2 regions of the Actinoplanes sp. NPDC000266 genome follow, and region 2 is predicted to be linked to the other one. Evidence: riboswitches for the same ligand, from Rfam matches in the RefSeq annotation. Region 2 holds a riboswitch; the other holds the start of a gene.
What was found. Region 2 has a riboswitch for cyclic di-AMP ahead of ACFY36_RS45480 (C40 family peptidase). Riboswitches for the same ligand answer to the same signal wherever they lie in the genome.
Positions count from the first base shown of each region.

Region 1: another riboswitch for cyclic di-AMP. It lies ahead of ACFY36_RS26385 (coiled-coil domain-containing protein); the one in region 2 lies ahead of ACFY36_RS45480 (C40 family peptidase).

Region 1 covers NZ_JBIAZI010000006.1:459,895-467,007, forward strand. The annotation lists gene ACFY36_RS26370 (TetR/AcrR family transcriptional regulator) at 1-276, opposite strand, end outside; gene ACFY36_RS26375 (ABC transporter permease) at 454-1,350, shown strand; gene ACFY36_RS26380 (ABC transporter ATP-binding protein) at 1,343-2,116, shown strand; gene ACFY36_RS26385 (coiled-coil domain-containing protein) at 2,138-3,157, opposite strand; cyclic di-AMP (ydaO/yuaA leader) riboswitch at 3,206-3,339, opposite strand; cyclic di-AMP (ydaO/yuaA leader) riboswitch at 3,550-3,683, shown strand; gene ACFY36_RS26390 (coiled-coil domain-containing protein) at 3,689-4,717, shown strand; gene ACFY36_RS26395 (glycoside hydrolase family 65 protein) at 4,772-7,113, opposite strand, start outside.
Region 2 covers NZ_JBIAZI010000016.1:98,838-105,950, forward strand. The annotation lists gene ACFY36_RS45465 (dTMP kinase) at 1-688, shown strand, start outside; gene ACFY36_RS45470 (SDR family NAD(P)-dependent oxidoreductase) at 685-1,386, opposite strand; gene ACFY36_RS45475 (sigma-70 family RNA polymerase sigma factor) at 1,909-2,913, shown strand; gene ACFY36_RS45480 (C40 family peptidase) at 2,986-3,894, opposite strand; cyclic di-AMP (ydaO/yuaA leader) riboswitch at 3,965-4,092, opposite strand; gene ACFY36_RS45485 (DUF3817 domain-containing protein) at 4,303-4,629, opposite strand; gene ACFY36_RS45490 (hypothetical protein) at 4,653-5,057, opposite strand; gene ACFY36_RS45495 (DUF6158 family protein) at 5,097-5,327, shown strand; gene ACFY36_RS45500 (DUF1360 domain-containing protein) at 5,341-5,865, shown strand; gene ACFY36_RS45505 (hypothetical protein) at 5,872-6,024, opposite strand; gene ACFY36_RS45510 (hypothetical protein) at 6,057-6,257, opposite strand; gene ACFY36_RS45515 (hypothetical protein) at 6,536-6,742, shown strand; gene ACFY36_RS45520 (ANTAR domain-containing protein) at 6,782-7,113, shown strand, end outside.

The DNA of each region.
Region 1 (7,113 bases), on a different contig from region 2:
GATCAGTTGAAGGTCGCCGGCGAAGCTTCCGGTGTCGGGCAGCGGGACGCTCCGGCCCGCGACATCGGAAACGATCTCGAGGACCATCTCGAGTTTGTTGCCCCAACGGCGGTAGATTGCCGTTTTGCCCACCCCGGCGCGGCGCGCCACGGCTTCGATGGAGAGCCTGCCGTAACCGACCTCGGCAAGCTCGTGCATCACGGCGTTGCGAATCGCTACGGTGATGTCGCCTCGGAGTACAGCCGCTCCGGCTGGTGCGCGCTTTCCTGTTGCCACTCGGTCACTATACGCCAGGACGTAACGGTTGCGTTCCGCCGTTCGGTCGGATAACCTTCCGCACGTCGATACGAAGGCGTTCCATCGACGGCGGCTTGACATGCTGCTTAAGTGTTCTCGCGGAAAGAACCAGGGCCCGGCATCCCTCACGGGCCGACGAGATCGGAGCACCACCCCATGGCTCAGACGGCGGTCGCCGATTCCGGGACCGGGCAATCGCTCAAGGAGCTGGCCCGGCGGAACGGCTTGACGGCGGCCGGGCGACTCCCCGGCATAGCCGAGTACACCCGGCATCTCTGGTCCTACCGGCACTTCATCGCGGCCTTCGCCAATGCCAAGGTGAGCGCCTCGCTGGGCACCACCAAGCTGGGCGCGATCTGGCAGGTGCTGACCCCGCTGATCAACGCCGGCGTCTACTACGTGATCTTCGGCGTCCTGCTCAACACCAAGCAGGACACGAACAACTTCATCGCGTACCTGTGCGCCGGTGTCTTCATCTTCGGATTCACCCAATCGGTGGTCCAGGCCGGCGCCATGGCCATCACCTCGAACATCAACCTGATCCGGGCGCTGCACTTCCCCCGAGCCAGCCTGCCCATCGCGATCTCGCTGGTCGAGGTCCGCAACATGATCGCCTCGATGGCCGTGCTCATCGCGATCATTCTGCTCACCGGTGAGCCGATCACCGTACAGTGGCTGCTGATCTTCCCGGCCCTGATCCTTCAGGCGATCTTCAACTCGGGGCTGGCGCTCTTCGTGTCGCGGCTCTGCGCCAAGGTCACCGACATCCGGCAGCTGATCCCGTACATCATGCGGATCTGGATGTACGGCTCCGCGGTCCTCTACCCGGTCACCTTCTTCTCCGACCGGATCAGCGGCTGGCAGCTGGCCCTCGTCGAGGCCAACCCGATGCTGGTCTTCATCGAGCTGATCCGGCACGCCCTGATGGAGAACGTGACGCTGGCCGCCTCGCCGCTGCGCCTCTGGACGTACGCGGTGATCTGGACGGTCTTCGTGGGCATCGGTGGATACGTGTACTTCTGGCGCGGAGAGAAGGGCTACGGCCGTGGCTGACGAGCGAATTCCTACGGTCATCGCGGACAACGCGCACATCGTCTACCGCATCTACGGTTCGGTGGCGCCGGGCGCGAACAGCCCGCTGGCCAGCCTCAAGCGCATCGTGACCGGCAAGAAGAGCGCAGCCGTGCGCGAGGTGCACGCGGTCAAGGGCGTCAACTTCGTCGCCTACAAGGGCGAGGCGATCGGCCTGATCGGCACGAACGGCTCCGGCAAGTCGACGCTGTTGCGGGCGATCGCCGGCCTGCTGCCGGTCGAGCGGGGCGGTGCGATCTACGCCTCCGGTCAGCCGTCGCTGCTGGGCGTCAACGCGGTGCTGATGAACGACCTCTCCGGCGTGAAAAACGTGGAGCTGGGCTGCTTGGCCATGGGCATGACGCCGGCTCAGGTCAAGGAGCGCACCGAGGAGATCATCGAGTTCTCCGGCATCGACGAGCGGGGCGACTTCAGCTCGCTGCCGATGAAGACGTACTCCTCCGGCATGGCGGCCCGGCTGCGCTTCTCGATCGCCGCCGCCAAGAAGCACGACGTGCTGCTGATCGACGAGGCGCTGGCCACCGGTGACGCGAAATTCCGCAAGCGCAGCGAGCAGCGGGTGCGTGACCTGCGCGAGGAGGCCGGCACGGTCTTCCTGGTCAGCCACAGCGAGCAGTCGATCCGCGACACCTGCGAGCGGTCGATCTGGCTGGAATCGGGCGTGATCCGCGCCGACGGTCCCACCGACGATGTCTTGAAGGAGTACGAGACCTACGTACGCAAGTAGGTCCCGCACTCCCTGAAAAGATCACCGCATTGAAAGATGCACGTGGTTCGTGTGGTCGCTGGAAGGGTCGCCGTTTCCTCGGGTGTACGCCTTCCAGCCGCTGCTCGGCAGCCAGATGCGCTCGAACCAGATGACGTAGAGCACGCCCAGCCGGTCCGCGTTGTTGATGAAGTAGTTCGCGAGATTGGTGCCGTACGTCTTGCTGGCCCCCGTGGCGACGCCGCCGAAACCGTTCTTGTCGGCGGCGAAGTCGCAGGCTTTGCCCTTGGGGTGCTCACCGCTGTTCTGCTCGCGGAAACAGGCGACGAAACGGGTGAAGCCGTCCGCCTGCGCCTGCTTGAGGGCGTTGAGCGTACGAGGGCTCAGGCACCCGCTGGTGGTCGGGTCGGGCTCGGTGCAGCTCTCGGACGGCAGGGAGCCGTCGGAGTCGCGTGGCGCCGCGCCCGCCTTCTGCTTGCTGGAGGAGCTGACCGCCTTGTCACTGGCCTGCGGGGCGTCCTCGCCGGTCTTGTCGTCCCCGCCGGTGTTCGCCGCCTTCAGGGCGCTCTCGGCCTGCGTCTTGCGCTTGGCCATGAGGGCGACCTGCTTCTGTTCGTTGCGCACCTCGGTGTCGATGGCGACCTTGGCCGCCTGCTGGGCGTCGCGGGTGGTCTTGAGCGCCGCCACCGCCGCGTTCTCCTTGACCGCGATCGTCTCGAGCGTCTCGGCCCGGTCGAGGAAGCCCTCGGACGAGCCGGCCGAGAGCAGCGCGCTCATCGGGCCGAGGCGCCCGGTGCGGTACGACTGCTGGATGATGTCGTCCAGCGCGGCCTGGCGCGGGGCGATCTGCTTGTCGAGCTCCTTGAGCTTGTCGGCGAGCTGGGTCTGGCGCTTGCGCGACCGCTCCAGCGCCTCCTTGGCCTCGACGAAACCCTTGGAGGCGGCTTCGAGCTGCTGGATGAGGGTCTTGGGGGCGCCCTCGCCGTCGTCACCCGTGTCGCCCGGCGCGGCTGACGCCGGGGCGGCCACCGCTAAGGCGAGGCCAGAAATCGCGACGAGCATCGCCAGGGTGGCTGCCAATCGTCGCCGGACAGTCTTCTGCCGCACACCTGTTCCTTCCGTCGGCCGCCGACCGAGTTAGCTGACGGGTTCGGGACGGAAGTTGATCCCTACCGCTGGCGCGGATTCACCCCGGAAAGATTGGTTCCCCGGCTCGTCCGGAAACGATTAGGCGGCGATCCCCTGGGGGTGGGGACCGGCACCGACCATACCGAAGACATCGAACGATCGACAGTTATCACACGCGACGCAATTGAATGGCGACGCACTGTAGTCGCAATTACTCAATGTCACAGGTGGAACACGCGAATACTGTTTCGCGAGGCCTGAAGCCTGTCTTGTTCTCGGGTAAACTGGCCGCCGGCCCGCCCAACCAGGCACCGCCCCCGAGGTGCCGGCGGCCACCGCCCAATCGCCGTGAGGCGAGCCGGGGAACCAGGTCAGTCATGGGGTGCATCCGCGTCAGCGGTAGGGATCGCTTCCGTCCCGAACCCGTCAGCTAACCCGGTCGGCGGTTAACCGGAAGGAACCTGCATGACCGTACGACCCCGCCGGTGGCTGATGCTTGCCCTGGCGCCGATCGTTTCTGTCGCTTTCCTGGCCTCGCCCCTCTCTCCGGCCTACGCCGAGCCCGGCGACGGAACCTCCGCGGCCCCGGACGAGTCGGCCGGCAAAGAAAACCAGACTCTCGACGAGCTGATCGAGTCCTCCAACCGCCGGTTCGTCCAGGCCAAGGGCGCCGTGGCCAAGTCGACGGCCGCGCAGAAGGCCCTGGCCGGCAAGATCAAGACGGCCGAGGCGCGGCGCAACGAGTTGATTCCCGAGGTCAACGCGATCGCCAACCAGCAGTACCGGTTCGGCCAGCTGAACGCGGCCAGCTTCCTGCTCAGCAGCAAGGGCTCGGACGACTTCCTGGCCCGGGCCATGTCGCTCGAAGAGATCAACACCGAGCACGACCGGAAGCTCGCCGAGCTCAACAAGGCGATCGACGAGGTCACCAAGTCCAAGGTGGCGCTGGACGCCGAGGTCAAGAAGCAGCAGACCAACCTGGTCGCGATGAAGAAGCAGAAAGAGGCGGCCAACCAGGCCCTCAACCTGGTCGGCGGCGAAGGCCTCACCCAGGGCCACGTGCTCGCCCAATCGCCGAAGGCGAAACCCGCGCCGCGCAATTCCGAGGGCGGTTTCTCGCCCGAGTCGTGCACGGTGAAGGATCCGACGACCAGCGGCTGCATCACCGCCCGCACATTGAACATGCTGAAAGAGACGCAGAAGGCGGGCTTCGACAGATTCGTGGGCTGTCACCGCGACGGCGGCCCGTTCGAGCATCCGAAGGGCCGGGCCTGCGACTGGTCGTTGCAGGACAGCGGCTTCGCGGTCGCGCACAACGCGGACATGAAGGAATACGGGAACAACCTGATGGCGTTCCTGGTCCGCAACGCGGATCGGCTCGGCATCTATTACGTGATCTGGTACAAGCAGATCTGGTTCCCCTCCGAGGGCGAGTGGAGGGCCTATCACGGGCCCAGCGCCCACACCGACCACGTGCACGTGTCGATGCTTTAAAAGACCTACGAAGAGGCCCCGGTCGCGATGACCGGGGCCTCTTCTTTGCTGTTGTCAGGCGGTGGCGCGGCGCACCGGGGCCCGCCCGGCGGGCTGGGTCGGGGCCGGGCCGACCTGCGACGGCGCCGGGTTGGGCACGGTCACCGGCTTGACCTGGGTCACCTCGACCTCCTTGCCGTGGTGCAGCAGCACCAGCCGGGCCGAGCCGCCACCGTTGCGCAGCGAGTACGTGACCTCCTCGGGGGTCACGTTCACCCGCAGGCGAAGGCCCCGCCACAGCAGCGAGAAGTCCAGCGCGTTGATCCGGCTGGGCAGCCGCGGCGCGAACGACAGCTGGCCGTTGAAGTCACGCATGCCGCCGAGGCCGGCCACCAGCGAGATCCACGTGCCGGCCAGCGACGCGATGTGCAGCCCGTCGCGCGAGTTCTGGTGCAGATCGTGCAGGTCCATCAGGGCGGCCTCGCCCAGATAGTCGTGCGCCAGCTCCAGGTGACCCGTCTCGGCCGCCATCACGGCCTGGATGCAGGCCGACAGCGACGAGTCGCGGACGGTCCGGGCCTCGTAGTAGGCGAAGTTGCGCGCCTTCTCCTCCGGCGTGAACGCGTCACCGCGCACGTACATGGCCATCACCAGGTCGGCCTGCTTGACCACCTGCTTGCGGTACAGGTCGAAGTACGGGTAGTTGAGCAGCAGCGGGTACGCCTCGGGCGGGGTGTTCTCGAAGTCCCACTCCTGGAGCCGGGTGAAGCCCTCCGACTGCTGGTGCACCCCGAGCTCCCGGTCGTACGGGATGTGGACCGAGGCCGCCGCGTCACGCCAGCTCGCCGTCTCCTCGTCGTCGACGCCGAGCTTGCGGGCCAGGTCGGGGTGACGCTTGGCCGCGTCGGCCGCGGTCAGCAGGTTCTGCTGGGCCAGCAGGTTGGTGTAGATGTTGTCGTCGACCACGGCTGTGTACTCGTCGGGGCCGGTCACGCCGTCGATGTGGAAGCGGCCGTGCCGGTCGTGGTGCCCGAGCGAGCGCCACAGCCGGGCCGTCTCGACCAGCAGCTCGAGGCCGTACTCACGCTCGAAGTCGTAATCCCCGGTGGCCTGCACGTAGCGCCGCACGGCGTCGGCGATGTCGGCGCCGATGTGGAAGCCCGCGGTGCCGGCCGGCCAGTAGGCCGAGCACTCCTGCCCCCGGATGGTCCGCCACGGGAACGCGGCACCCTGCAGGCCGAGGGTCTGCGCACGCTCCCGGGCCAGGTCGAGCGTCGAGTGCCGCCACCGCAGCACGTCGGCCGCCGCGCTGGGCTGGGTGTACGTCAGCGCGGGCAGCACGAAGGTCTCGGCGTCCCAGAACGTGTGGCCGTCGTAGCCGGGGCCGGACAGGCCCTTGGAGCCGATCGGGCGCTGCTCGGCCCGGGCACCGGCCTGCAGTGTGTGGAACAGCCCGAAGCGGACCGCCTGCTGCACCTCCGGGTCGCCCTCGACGCGAACGTCGGAGTGGTCCCAGAAGGCGTCCAGGTATTCGCGCTGGGCGTCGACCAGGCCCTCCCAGCCATCCAGCCGGGCCGACGCCAGGGCCGCGCCGACCTGGTCACGCACGGCCGGCAGCGAGCGGTGGCTGGACCAGCCGTACGCGGCGATCTTGACGACCCGCAGTTTCTGGCCCGGCTCCAGCTTGCAGGCCACCGTGGTGCGCAGCCAGTCCGGGTGTCCTTCGGTGGTCACCGCGTGCTTGCCCGGCGTCTCCACCAGGTGCTCCATGGCCGCGGCCATCCGCAGGTCGGAGGCTTTGGTGCGGTGTACCAGCAGACCGCCGGTGCGCTGCTCGAGGACTTCCTCGGACTGCAGCGGGTGATCCAGCACGGCCGCCACCCGCGGGTCCTTGCTCATGGCCGGGAGCTGCTCGTTGGCCACCAGCTCGGACTGCAGGATCAGCCGGGCCGTGCTGTCCAGCGGCTCCACCTCGTACAGGAACGCCACGACGGAGCGCTGGGTGAACGACACCATGCGCACGGTGCGGACCCGGATGGCCTGCCCGGACGGCGACACCCACTCGACGGTGCGCTCCAGCGTGCCCGCCCGCAGGTCGAGCACGCGTTCGTGGGAGCGCAGCTCGCCATAACGCACGTCGAACGGCTCGTCGTCGACCAGCAGCCGCATCAACTTGGCGTTGGTCACGTTGACCATCGTCTGCCCCGACTCCGGGAAGCCGTACCCGGCCTCGGCATACGGCAGTGGGCGCAGCTCGTAGAACGAGTTCAGATAAGTGCCCGGCAAGCCGTGCGGCTCACCCTCGTCCAGATTTCCGCGGATCCCGATATGCCCGTTGCTCAGCGCGAACACCGACTCGGACTGGGCCAGCAGATCCAGGTCGAGGCGAGTCTCCCGGATGTGCCAAGGGTCCACGG
Region 2 (7,113 bases):
GACCCTTCGCACGATCGCCCTGATCGGCATCGACGGCTCCGGCAAGACGACGCAGGCGCACCGGCTGGCCGATGAGCTCGCCGCAGCCGGCCTGCCCGCCGTCTACCGGCGCAACGCGGGCGGTCGCCACTGGGTCGGAAAAGTGGCCGTCCGCCTCGGCCGGAGCGACGCCGACGACCTGATCGGCCGCCGCGGCATGCTCTTCGTCGAGTCGGTGCTGCGCTGGCTGGCCATGCTGCGCACGCTGCTGTGGCGTGTGCTCACCGGCGGCGTCGTGGTCATGGACCGCTATGCCTACTGCCAATACGCGAGCCTGCGGGCCCGGGGCGCCCGTCCCGCCGCCGAGCGCCGGGCCCGCCTCGCCTACCGCCTCTTCCCGCGCCCGGACGTGACCTTCCTGCTGGCCGTCGACCCGGCGGTGGCCCAGCGGCGGATCGACGCCCGGGGCTACGACCACGAGTCGATGGCCTATCTCACCGCAGCCGACGCCGCCTATCGCTCACTGCCCGAGTTCGCGTCGTTCGTGGTGATCGACGCCAACGGCACCCCGGACGAGGTCTCCGCGGCCCTGCACGCCGCGCTCGCCTCCAGCCCGGTGGCCCGGCGTCGCGGCCTGCTCCTGGCCGGCGCGGCCGCGCTGGCCGGCATGCTCACCGTCGTCGGCTACCAGTTCGCGGAGCTTCTCTAAACGGGTAGTTCCGCGCCGGTGGTCGGCTTCGAGGCGTCCGAGGCGAGGAAGAGCAGCACCGAGGCGATCTCCTCGGCGCTCGGCCACTTGCTGAAGTCCGCGTCCGGCATGTCCCGCCGGTTGGCCGGCGTGTCCACGACCACGGGCAGGATCGTGTTGCACCGCACGCCGCTCTTCTTGTATTCGGTCGCCACGGCGTTCGCGAAGGCCACCACGGCCGCCTTGGAGATCGCGTAGCCGGACCCGCCCGGGAACGGCGCCCGGGCCGCCCGCGCCGCCACGCAGACCACCGAGCCGCCGCCGGCCGCCACCAGGTGGGGGAGGGCGGCCGCGGTGACCAGATAGGTCGGCCGCAGGTTGGCCGTGAGCATCGCGTCGAGCCCGGCGATCGGCGTCTCGGCGATCAGCCCGCCGACCGTGAATCCACCGGCCAGATTGACCACCGCGCGCAGCGGAGCGCCGTTCTCGGCCGCCGCGGCCTCCACGGCCGTGGTGACATCCGTCTCGTTCCGGAGGTCGGCCTCCACCGCCAGGGCACCCTTCGGCAGCCGTCCGGACGACCCCGGACGGATCGGGGCGACCACCCGCCAGCCCTCCGCCACGAATCTCTCGACCGCCGCCGAGCCGATGCCACCGGCCCCGCCGGTGATCAGAACCGTGCCCTCGCCCATGTGCCCTCCCGCTGTGTTCTTCGTCACCCCGGCCATCCGGATGGTTCGGGATGTCCGAACCGTTGTCGAACGGTGGGTCACTCGCCGGAGCATCACCCGTGCGGGCGAGTGAACTGCGCCGCCGCGTGCCGCATTGTGGCAGGTGGTCCCGTTCGGTCAACGCCTCGGGATCTTTTCGATGGTGCTTTTGTTTCAAGCCCGTCGCGAACCTGACGATCCACCACCTGAACCCGGGAAGCCACTCGGCCGTACAGGGTGGTGACGAGGGTCCCAAGGTCATTGGTGATGCCCGTCGCTGTGATCAATGAGGGGCCGGTGGTGTCATGGGACGAGCGACGGGTAAGCGTCAGTCAGCGCTGCCGACGACCAGGGCGCGTGGGAATGCCGCCAGTATGGGCCTGCTCAGCAAGTATGCACGGGGCTCTCAGCTATCACCCAGGCATTCGTGACACTTTCGACCCACCAGCCGGAATCAGTACAGGCAGCAATTTGTTGTGTAGATGCCAGTAACCGCAATGTGCGAACTGCGGACGTTACGGGGAGGAACTGATGGACACAGGTATCGCCCGTAGCGGGGTTAGTAGTCATGGCAATGAGGGGACCGTGGGCAACGTGGAGAAGAGCACCGTCTTGAGGACCGATCAGGTTGCCGAGGAGCGCGACCTCGTTGGCGTCTACCTGCACGAGATCTCACGGACACCGCTGCTGGACGCCGCACGCGAGGTCGAGCTCTCCAAGGCGATCGAGGCGGGCCTCTACGCCGAGCACCTGCTCGAGACCGGCGAGGCCAAGCGCGGCGTGAGCCGGGAAGAGCTGGAGCGGCTGGTCACCGAGGGCCAGAAGGCCAAGGATCTGTTCATCCGGGCCAACCTGCGGCTGGTCGTGTCGATCGCCCGGCGCTACGTGCGCTCCGGCATGCCGATGCTCGACCTCATCCAGGAGGGCAACACCGGCCTGGTCCGCGCGGTCGAGAAGTTCGACTACGAGCGCGGCTACAAGTTCTCGACGTACGCCACCTGGTGGGTCCGTCAGGCGATCAGCCGGGCCATCGCCCAGCAGGAGCGCACCGTGCGCCTGCCCGTGCACCTGGTCGAGGACGTCAACCGGATGCGCAACGTGACCCGTCAGCTCGTCCGTGAGCTGGGCGGCGACCCCGAGCCCGAGCAGGTCGCGGCGGCCCTGGGCGTCACCGTCGAGCGGGTCAACGAGCTCACCCGCTGGGCGCAGGACACGGTGTCCCTCGACACGCCGGTCGGCGACGACGGCGACACCAACCTCGGCGACCTGGTCGCCGACAGCGACGCCCCGTCGCCTGAGGACATCGTTCTCACCGCGCTCGAGCGTCAGCGCATCGAGGGTCTGCTCAACCACCTCGACGACCGTTCGGCCGGCATCATGCGGGCCCGTTACGGCCTCGAGGACGGCCGCGAGCACTCGCTGACCGAGGTGGCCTCGCGCTTCTCGCTCAGCCGTGAGCGCATCCGCCAGCTCGAGATCCAGGCGCTCGGCCGGCTCCGCGAGCTGGCCCGGGCCGAGGGCCTCCAGGCCGCCTGACAAATTCCCCCCGCTCACTAGACACGAAAGGCCGGTACCCGATCGGGGTACCGGCCTTTGCTGTGCCTGACGCTACTTGACGCGCCCGTAGCCGTACGGCGACATGATGTCGATCGAGACTTTCTTGACCACCGATCCGGTGTGCGGAGCATGGATGATCATGCCGCCGCCCACGTAGATCGCCACGTGCCCGAGACTTCGGTAGAACACCAGATCGCCGGCCTGCAGCTGGGATCGGCTGATGTGGGCGACCACGCCCCACTGGGCCTCGGTGTTGTGCGGCAGCGACTTGCCCGCCGCGGCCCACGCGCCGGAGGTCAGGCCCGAGCAGTCCCAGGTGCCGGGGCCGTCCGCGCCGAACTCGTACGCCTCACCGAGCTGGTTATAGGCGAAGGCGACCGCCTTGCCGGCCGAGCCCGGCAGGTTGGGAACCGTGCCCGTGTACTTCGAGGTGGACTCCTGCGCCTGGCCGTAGGCCTCGGTGCGCATGGCCATCAGCTTCTTGATGTCTTTCTGGATGGTCGTCTTGCGGGCGGCCAGCGCGTTGACCTGAGCGGTCTGCTTGGCCTGGGTGGCCTTGAGGGCGGCCTGACGGGCGCTGAAGTTCTGGGTCGCCTCGGTGTACGAGTCGATGTCCCGCTGGTTGGCCCGCGAGATCTGGTCGAGGTAGTTGATCTTGTCGACCAGGTCGTCCTGCCCTTCACCGGACAGCAGCGCGGTCATCGGCCCGACCCGGCCCTGCATGTACGACGTCGCGGCGAGAGTGCCGACCCGGGCACTCGCGGTCTTGAGCGCCGCCTGGGCGGGAGCCAGAGACGCCGCGAGCTTCTTCTCGTCCGCGATCGTCTTCTTCAGGCTGATGTTCATCTTGTTGTAGTTCTCGGTGATGTCCTCGAGCTGGTTGGACGCCGCCTCGATCTTCTTGGTGAGCTCGCTCGTGGACGGAGCCGCGTGGGCGGCTGTCGCCAGAGACCCGGTCATCGCGACTGCCATGGCCGCGACGGCGAGCACCCGAAGCCTCGTACGGAGGTGTGGCACCGGTTTAGTGGCCTTTCTTCCGCTTGGCCGCCTACCGGGTTAGCTGTCGGGTTCGCGCTGGAAGAAGGCGCTACCGCAGTTTCGCGGATTCACCCCAAATACGCGGTTCCCCGGCTCCGTCACGGGCCGCGATCCGCTCGGGGGAGAGCGGGGCGTCGCCGCGAAGGATTGGGCGGCGCTGGCCGGCGCCACCGAGGGGAGTGGCTGCGGACCGGACCAACCGCATTAACTTATCGGGGGAAACATCAAATGCAAGCGGTCACAGAGTGATTTAAGACTGCGTACCGCTTTGCGTCATTGATCCCGATAACACATAGTCATTCGGCAAGGACAATGTGTTGATGCTGCCTCTCAAGCCGGACTATTCGCAAGCTCCGCCTCACGCTGCGGAATCCACTGCTTGCTCACCTTGCGCTCGACCCAGAAGGACAGGAACGGGATGGTGCCGGCCAGCATCACGGCGACCATGCGCGGGAACTCCCAGCCGGCCCGGCGCGAGAGGTCGAAGGTGAGGACGAGGTAGACCATGAAGAGGAAGCCGTGCGCCGGGCCGACCACCGCGACCACGGTGTCGTTGTCGGCCAGGTATTTCAGCGGCATGCCGACCACCACGAGCGCGAGCAGCCCCACGCCGACGATGTAGGCGATGATCCGGTAGCGGGTCAGGGCACCCTGCACAGTGGCACGTCCTTCTTCTGTCTCTATTTCCGGCCGGGGTAGTCGCCCGGGCGGGCGCCCGGATGTTCGTTCAACCAGGCCAGATAGTCGTTGTAGGCGGTCGTCTCGGCGTCGTCGGCGTCCGCGGCGGGACGCACGGCCACCCGGACCGGCCGGCCGACGGTAACAGCCGTACCTGGGAGCCTCTCGGGCTCCGGCTCGCCGGCCCGCGCCGGGTCGAGCTTGCGCCGGGCCAGCTGCACCTCGCGCCACCAGAGGAAGACGACGAAGCCCGCGAAGACCGGCCACTCGAACATGTAGCCCCAGCTGATCGCGTTTCCACCGGTCGCGCGGCTGAACTGCCACCAGCCCAGCACCAGGCACCCGAAGAACAGGACCAGCGCCAGGACGTGCCGGGCGATCCACGCCGGAGTCCACAGGCCCTTCATGCCCTTGAGCGTACCGGCGCGGGTTTGACCTCCGCCCGCATGGGCAACCGTCCCCTCATGGAGAACGGGATCGATCCAGCGGGTCTCGCGGACGAGGACCTCTTCCGCGAGCTGTCCAGCCTCTATCGCACGCGGTTCGCCACCCTTCGCCACGGCCCCGACGCGGCCCTGGCCAACCACTTCAAGCGGACCGCGGAGCTGGAGACCGAATACATGGCCCGCTATCCCGGCCGCGAGGTCGACCCGGACCGGCTGACCCAGGACTTCTAGCTAGGAGAACCCCTTGACCGAGACGCTGCGCGCCCGGCTGGCGCGCGTCGGCCAGTCGTACGCCCCCCACGAACACCGGCCGCTCGCCGGATATCTGGCCGCCATGGGCGCTTTCGGCGCCCTGGCCGCGAGTCTCGCCGCGGCCGCGAAGGTCACCGGGAAGCCCGCGCCGGAACGTCCCTCCCTGGGCGACGTGGCGCTGTTGTCGATCGCCACCCACAAGCTGAGCCGGTTGATCGCCAAGGACTCGGTCACCAGCCCGCTGAGGGCGCCGTTCACCCGGTACACCGAGCCGGCCGGGGCGGCGGAGCTCAACGAGGAGGTCCGCGACCACCACAGCTCCCTGAAGCACGGCATCGGCGAGCTCATCACGTGCCCGTTCTGCCTGGCGGTCTGGGTGGCCACCGGCCTGACCGGCGGCCTGGTCCTGGCTCCGCGCCTGACCCGCCTGGCCGCGACGACGCTGACCGCCACCGCGGTCTCGGACTTCCTTCAGATGGCCTACGACATCGCCAAGCACGCCGCGGAAGAGGACTGAGTCCCCTCAGGGTGGTCCGTCCCGGTCGAGACCGGACCACCCCTGAGGGCTCTCGGTCTCGCTGTCGTCCCGATCCGCGGTGATCTCCTCGTCCACGGCCGTGTCGTCGTGCTCGGCCGCGAAATCCTCCTGCTCGTCCGGATCCCCGATCGGCTCCATGTCCGCGCCCTCCTTGGCTCGTACGGGACTTGTCAGACTTCGAGAATCCGCAGCGCCTCGGCCGCCTCGTCCTGGGCGTACTCGCCCTCCGGCAGCGCGTCGATCCGCGTCAAGGCGGTGGCCGGCAGATCGGCCGCGATCGCCCGGCGCTGGAGGTCGGCGCTGCTCAGCCGCTCCTGCGCGTCGAAGGCGTCGTCCAGGAAGGCGTCCAGCTCACGGAAGTCATCGCTCACGGCCCGAGGACTACCCGCCGCATGCCGCCACAAACGCTGTGACCGGCGTCACATCCCCTAACGGAATCATGCCGGCGATCCGACCGTTGAGAGCAGATGTCGGTGTGCCCAGTGTCCCCGGGCCTCACCCATTGCCTTCACGGAATACCGTTCGGCTGGAGCCGTGATGAGCCACTCGCCGCGAGGCGACCTGCACACCGACATCGCGCCGTCCCCGGTCCGCCGGGGGCGGCGCACCTTTGTTTGAGGGCGCGGGTTCCATGGGTACTTGATCTCTTATGACTGATGACCGGATCGGGCAGCGCGCCGCCGATCTGCTCCCCGAGGAGCGGGCGGGCGGCGGAAGCGCGGACCCGCAGGTGCAGGCGGAAGCCATCCTCGCCGACTCCGACGAGCGCGAGGACGACCCCGGGGCGGCGCCGGACTCGTTCCTGGAGCGGCGCAGTTCGGGACAGGCCGCCCAGACCGGCGAAACCACCCGGTAGAGGCACAAGACTTACGTGTTCTTCGATGCTCATGGCAGGATGCCCCGCGTGCCTGCCCCAAATCGCCGGGTTTCGTCCCCGCAGCGTGGCCCCGCCCGAGTGCTGACCCGGCCCGGGCGTACGCGCACACCCGCGCCCCCGGCCGGCCCGCACCCCTTGGAACTGGCGGGCTTGCTGCACGAGCTGTCGGCGCTGCTGCTCTCGGCCGAGGGCTTCACCGCCGCCCTGGAGAGGCTGACCGGCTTCACCGTGGGCGCGGTGCCGGGCACGATCCGCTGCTCGGTCGCCCTGATCGGCGAGGGCGCCCCCGTGACCCAGGCCGGCCACGGCCTCGCGGGCGAAGCTGTGGACGCCCTCCAGTACGCGCAGGG